DNA from 2 places in the Streptomyces sp. NPDC031100 genome. Region 1 is predicted to be linked to the other one. Evidence: riboswitches for the same ligand, from Rfam matches in the RefSeq annotation. Region 1 holds a riboswitch; the other holds the start of a gene.
What was found. Region 1 has a riboswitch for cyclic di-AMP ahead of ACZ5DS_RS32545 (C40 family peptidase). Riboswitches for the same ligand answer to the same signal wherever they lie in the genome.

Region 1 (3,198 bases):
GGACCAGGTCATCACGCTGTACCTCAACTGCCCGGGCGGCTCGTTCGGTGCGATGACGGCGGTCTACGACACGATGCGGTACGTCAGTTGCGATGTGGAGACCTATTGCCTCGGCCAGGCGGCCTCGGCCGCCGCGGTACTGCTCGCGGCCGGGACGCCGGGCAGGCGGTTCATCCTGCCCGGCGCGCGTGTTGTGCTGCGGCAGCCCTCGCTGCCGGAGCCGGCGCAGGGGCAGCCGAGCGACCTCCTCATCCAGGCCGAGGAGTTGACCCGGATGCGCACGCTGATGGAGGAGATGCTCGTCCGGCACACCGGGCGCGACGCCGGGCAGGTCGCCCGGGACCTGGAGCGGGACCTGGTGCTGGACGCGCCGGGCGCACTGGCGTACGGCCTGGTGGACGGCGTCCTTCCGAGCCGTAGGGCTACCCCCGGCACGTACGCGGGGTGAGGAGTCGGTGCTGCCACCCGAGCTTCCTCCGCTGCCCGCACTGACCTGTGCCGAGGGCGAGTTGATCGACCGTTACCTGGAGGCGGTCGACCTGCTGGGCCGGATCAACCCGGCGCAGACCGGGGACACCTATCGTGGGCTGCGCGCGGCGCAGGCCCTGGTGCGCAAGGCGGCCGAACTGCGCGACGCGCTCGCCCTCATGCACCGACGGGGCGAATCGGAGCTGCACGGGGACACGCTGGCACGGGCGTTGAGGGTGCTCGACGGAGAGCGCCGCACTGCTCGCGTCGTGCTCCCGCCGGACTGCGTCGGCTGATCCGGACGCGCGTCCGGCCCGGCGGGGCCCGCATGTCGACGTGCCGTCCGAGCCGGACGGGAAACCGCACGAATGGCCTACCCCCGGCCGACGTATCTTCAGATTTCTTTCGAGGCCTCCCGACTTGCGCAGCACACGGGTTCCGGGCTCTCCGCAGACCTGCTCCACCGCAGGTCGGGGGCTACGTACGGGATCTGACGGCGACTCGAACAGAGCAGTGTCCACCCGAACGGGCGAGTGGTGAGTAACGCCACAAACTCCCGATTCCGTTGGGATTTTCCGACCGCTGTGAGTCAAGATCCGTGTCTGACGACAAGCCCCCGCCACAACGGCGGGGCGGTCCGGGCGGACGCCGAATCCTGCCGCCGCCCGGATGACCGGTCGACAGGAGTGGATCGGCAGGAGTGGAGGACCCAAGCAAGACGGGTCGCCGGGACGGACGTTCGTCGCAGACGGGCGGTCGTGCCGAGCAGCCCTTGGGGTGAAGCCGCGGCAACGCGGCCGGGCAACTTCGCCAGCCCGAATCCGACAGGTCATCCTTCACAGGCGGCTGACGAAGGGTTGCGCATGACTGCGCTCAATCGTGTCCCGTCGCTCATGGCCCGGGCCGGTACGGCCTCGGCTCTCACCCTTGCCGCCGTGGGCGGCTCGATCGCGGTCCCGGGCCTCGCCAACGAGGCCTCGGCCGCCACTCTGGCGACGAAAGCACTCCAGATCGCGGCCTCCAAGAAGGGCGCCCCGTACGCGTGGGGGGCCACCGGGCCGCGCAGGTTCGACTGCTCGGGGCTGACGCTCTACTCGTTCAAGAAGGCGGGCAAGAAGCTGCCGCGTACGGCCGCCCAGCAGTACAACAAGACGCACCACATCTCGGCCAGGAACCGCAAGGCCGGCGACCTGGTGTTCTTCCACTCGGGTTCCAGCGTCTACCACGTCGGCATCTACGCCGGTAAGGGCAAGATCTGGCACGCCCCGAAGACCGGGTCCGTGGTGCGGCTGGAGAAGATCTGGAGCAGGAGCGTCTGGTACGGCCGGGTCAGCTGACACCGGTTCAGAGCCTGTCTCTGAACCCCCGCCTGCGCCCCGACGGGGGTTCAGAGACAGGCTCTCAGGTCAGGAGCGGCTCCAGCAGCAGGGCCGCTCCGAGCGCCGTCAGCGCCACCCCGGTGCCCGTCTGCAGCATGCGGGCGGCCCGGGGCCGGCGCAGCCACCGGCCGAGCCGGTCCACCAGCAGGGCGACCACCTGGAACCACGCCAGCGCCAGCGCGCAGACGATCAGCGCGAGCAGCAGCGTCCTGGGCAGAGCGGAACCGCCGGACGGCACGAACTGGGGCAGCAGGCTGAGGAAGGTCAGCGAGGCCTTCGGGTTGAGGACGTTGGTGACGAAGCCCTGCCGGAGCGGGTGCCCGGCCGACGGCGCCGTCTCGTCGGTACCGGCGGCGGGCCGCCGCAGCGACCACAGGGTCCGCACACCGAGCTGCAGCACATAGGCGCCGCCCAGCAGTTGCAGCGCGCGGAAGAGCGCGGGTACGGCGACCAGCACGGCCGCGACCCCGGCCACCGCAAGTGTGGTGTGCACCAGCAGGCCGCCCGCGATACCCAGTCCGCAGACCGCGCCGGCCCGGCGGGAGACCAGGGCGTTGCGTACGACCACCGTGAAGTCGGCGCCCGGCATGGCGACGAGTCCGGCGGCGATCCCGGTGAAGGCGATGAGCTGTCCGTCCATGGGGCCAGCGTGCCTGCAGAGAGCCTTCAGCAGGTATTTCGAATCAGAAAGGCGAGCCTTAAGCAGTGCTTTAGGCTGGCACCATGTACGACCCCACCCGGCTGGCCGCGCTGGTCGCCGTAGCGGAGGCGGGCTCCATCACGCGGGCCGCCGACCAGCTCGGCTACACGCCGCCCGCCCTCTCCCAGCAGCTGGCGAAGCTGGAGCGGGAGGCGGGCACGACGCTGCTGGTACGGCATCACCGCGGGGCCCGGCTGACCGAGGCGGGCCAGGTGCTGGTGACGCGGGCCTGGGGGTACCTCCCACGCCTTTAAGGCAGTGGGGGAGGGTGCTGGACGAGCTGGAGCAGGCCCGGCACGAACTGGCGCGGCTGACCGGTCTGTCGGGCGGAGTGCTGCGGCTCGGCACCTTCCCGACCGCAGGCGTCCATCTGCTGCCGCCGGCGCTGAGCGCATTCCGCCGGGCGCATCCGGATGTCGAGCTGTCGGTCGCCGACTACGACCCGCCGGCCGGGGTCCTCGCGGTGGCGGCCGGTGAGGTGGACCTGGCGCTGACCCACGCCTATCACCCGGGCGAGGCCGCCCCGGTGCCGGCCTCGGTCGCGCTGGAGCCGGTCCTGGTGGAGGAACTGGTGCTGGTGACGGCCCCGGGGCACGCCCTGAGCAGTGCCTCGTCGCGGCTGCCGCTGGAGCAGCTGGCCGGGCAGCCGCT
Region 2 (3,198 bases), on a different contig from region 1:
CGGGCGGGAGGTCGGCCTCGGTGGGCGGTACGTCCTCATCGTGTTCGCCGGTGCCGACCAGCTCGCGCACCAGCGCGTACTGGGCGTGGTTGGTGTCCTGGTACTCGTCCACCAGGACGTGCCGGAAGCGGCGGCGGTAGTGCTCGGCGACGTCCGGGAAGGCGCGCAGCAGGTTGACCGTCGTCATGATCAGGTCGTCGAAGTCGAGCGCGTTGGCCTCGCGCAGCCGCGACTGGTAGAGCGCGTAGGCCTGGGCGAGGGTCTTCTCGAAGCCGTCGGCGGCCTGGGCGGCGAAGTCCTCCTCGTCGATCAGCTCGTTCTTGAGGTTGCTGATCTTGGCGCTGAAGGACTTGGGCGGGAAGCGCTTGGGGTCGAGGTCCAGGTCGCGGCAGACCAGGGCCATCAGGCGCTTGCTGTCGGCGGCGTCGTAGATGGAGAACGAGGAGGTGAAGCCGAGCTTCTTCGACTCGCGCCGCAGGATCCGTACGCACGCGCTGTGGAAGGTCATCACCCACATCGCGTTCGCGCGCGGGCCGACGAGCTGCTCGACGCGCTCCTTCATCTCGCCCGCGGCCTTGTTGGTGAAGGTGATCGCGAGGATCTGGCCCGGGTGCGCGTTCCGCTCGGCCAGGAGGTGGGCGATGCGGTGGGTGAGCACGCGGGTCTTGCCGGAGCCGGCGCCGGCCACGATGAGCAGCGGTGAGCCGGCGTGGACGACCGCCGCGCGCTGGTTCTCGTTCAGCCCCTCCAGGAGCGCTGCCGCGTCGATCGCGGGGCGGGGGGCGCCGTCGCGGTAGTACGCGTCCCGGTCCGGCGGCGCGTCGAACTTCCCGCCGAACAGATCGTCCGGAAGCGGCTCCGGAGCGTGATCGTCCTCGGGCGGCGGCGGGGGTTCCTCCTCGTGCCCGCGAGGGGCCTGGAGGTCCGCCAGGAAGCTGTCGTCAAAGAGGCTGCTCATCGCTCTCCGAGTCTAGGGCGCCGCACCGACAACCGGTCGCCGTCCCGGGAACACGGCCCCGCGGGCGCCCGCAATCGGACACAGCACGGGGAGTCGATCAGCGCGCCGCTCCAGGTCGATCGGGCCCTCACGCTGCGGAAGCGCCTTGTCACGCCCGTATGAAAACGGCCTCAGGTCACGGAAATGTATCGGACATATGGCACACCAACCTTCACAGGAGTCACACGAGTTGGCTAGGTTGCCGTCAGGCCGCACGACCCCCTTCCGGCGAACGTCGCCGAGCGCCGCGGCCTCCGCCGAGTCCGGTGCGCCCTTATCTGGCAGCCGGAGCCGGGGACCCACCGATCCTGGGGTGAATCGGCCGACTCCCGCCCGGGACGACGCCGTAGGGCAACCCTTCCGAACCACCCGCCCGAACCCGACAGCTAACCCGGTAGGCGGCACATTGGAAGGAGTCGCCTCCTTTGGCGTCGCACCGCAAGCCGCGCCCCGGCACCACCCTCGGACCGGGCCTGCGCACGCCCGCCCTCGCCACCGCCGCCTTCACCTCCGTGGCCGTGCTGTCCCAGACGGCCGAGGCCGCCCCCGTCCACGACGGCAGGCCGAGCGTGGAGGAGATCGAGAAGAAGATCGACGAGCTGTACCGCCGGGCGGACTCGGCGACCGAGCGGTCCGAGGAGGCCACGGAGCGGGCCGGGCGGCAGCAGGGGCGGCTGGAAGCCCTGCGCGCGAAGACCCTGCTGGCGGACGCACAGCGGGAGGAGACGGAGCGTGCGCCGGGCTACTTCGACCAGAACCGGCTGATGGACCGGCTGGCCTCGACCGTGAAGAAGCGGCAGCAGACCGCCAGGGGCGTGGAGGCGCCGGCCGACAGGACCATGGATGCGGCGGCCGCCACGGGCGTGGAGGCTCCGGCTCTCTGGAGCCCGCAAGCGCCGGCCGAGACCCCGGCCCCGTCGCCGCGTGACCCGAAGAGCGCCAAGGCCGTCGTCCAGAAGAAGCTCGCCTCCGCCCGCGAGCTGCTGTCCCGGCTGACGGCCGGGGAGCAGGCACGGCCGACCGCGCCGAAGCACCGGAAGCCTGCGGAGGCCGACCCGCGGTCGTACGGGTCCTCCGGCGCGCAGGCCACCAAGGCCGAGAAGGCGATCTCCTTCGCCCGCGCCCAGATCGGCAAGCCGTACGTGAACGGGGCCAGCGGCCCCGGCTCCTACGACTGCTCCGGCCTCACCCAGGCCGCCTGGAAGGCCGCCGGTGTCACCCTCCCGCGCGCCGCGCGCGACCAGGCCGACGCGGGCACCCCGGTCGCCCTCGCCGACGCACACCCTGGTGACCTGGTCTTCTTCCACGAGGACCGCAGCCATGTCGGCCTCTGCACGGGCAACGGGATGATGATCCACGCCCCGCAGCCCGGTGCGTACATCCGCGAGGAGTCCGTCTTCCACGGGGGCGAATCGATCATTCACAGCGTGGTGCGCCCGGCCTGACCGTCGTCTTTTCGAGCCCCACGCGCGCGTGCCCTCCTCGCCGGGCCCGCGAGGCTCCTTAGCATCGGGCGCATGCCCGGCATCTCAGGTCTGCGTGCGTGGTGGGCGGAGCGTCCGCCGGCGGCGGGGGCCGCCGTCATGGCGACCGGCATCGTCTCGGTGGGCCTGCATCTGACGGGCGCCGAGACGCTGTCCCGGGTCTTCCTGTGGCTGGCCTGCGTGGCCTGGGTGGCGCTGGCCGTCGACTTCCTCGTACGGCTGCTGGTGCGGCGGCAGCGGTGGGTGGCCGAGGCGGAGAGTCCGGGCGCGCTCACCGCCGTCGCCGCCACGGCGGTGCTCGGCACCCGGTTCTCGGCGCTCGGCCGGCAGACGCCGGCCGAGGGTTGCTGGCGGTGGCGGTGGTGCTGTGGCCGGTGCTGCTGGTCCTCGTCGTACGGCACTGGACGCGGCGCATGCCAGGAGCGGTGTTCCTGTGTTGTGTGGCCACACAGGGGCCGGCGGTGCTGGCGGCCACGCTGGCCGCGGCCGAGACGACGGCATGGCTCGCGCGTGCCGCGCTGGTGCTGTTCTGGCTGGGCCTGGTGCTCTACGTCCTCGCCCTGCAGCACTTCGATCGGCGGCAGGTGTTCGAGGGGGCCGGGGACCAGTGGATCGCGGGCGGGGCGCTCGCCATCTCGGCGCTGGCCGGGGCGAAGCTGCTCGCCGCGGACAGTGCGCGGCTGTACCTGTGGAACGACGACGACCGGGGTGTGCTGC

Region 2: it holds a riboswitch for cyclic di-AMP, as region 1 does, so the genes downstream of both, ACZ5DS_RS31080 (C40 family peptidase) here and ACZ5DS_RS32545 (C40 family peptidase) in region 1, are expected to answer to the same signal.

Annotation. Positions count from the first base shown of each region.
Region 1 is NZ_JBVIGN010000013.1:196,007-199,204, reverse strand. It holds gene ACZ5DS_RS32555 (ATP-dependent Clp protease proteolytic subunit) at 1-448, shown strand, start outside; gene ACZ5DS_RS32550 (hypothetical protein) at 456-764, shown strand; cyclic di-AMP (ydaO/yuaA leader) riboswitch at 1,105-1,328, shown strand; gene ACZ5DS_RS32545 (C40 family peptidase) at 1,332-1,805, shown strand; gene ACZ5DS_RS32540 (LysE family translocator) at 1,870-2,487, opposite strand; partial or broken gene ACZ5DS_RS32535 (LysR family transcriptional regulator) at 2,571-3,198, shown strand, end outside.
Region 2 is NZ_JBVIGN010000012.1:234,068-237,265, forward strand. It holds gene pcrA (DNA helicase PcrA) at 1-958, opposite strand, end outside; cyclic di-AMP (ydaO/yuaA leader) riboswitch at 1,257-1,414, shown strand; gene ACZ5DS_RS31080 (C40 family peptidase) at 1,423-2,442, shown strand; partial or broken gene ACZ5DS_RS31085 (tellurite resistance/C4-dicarboxylate transporter family protein) at 2,515-3,198, shown strand, end outside.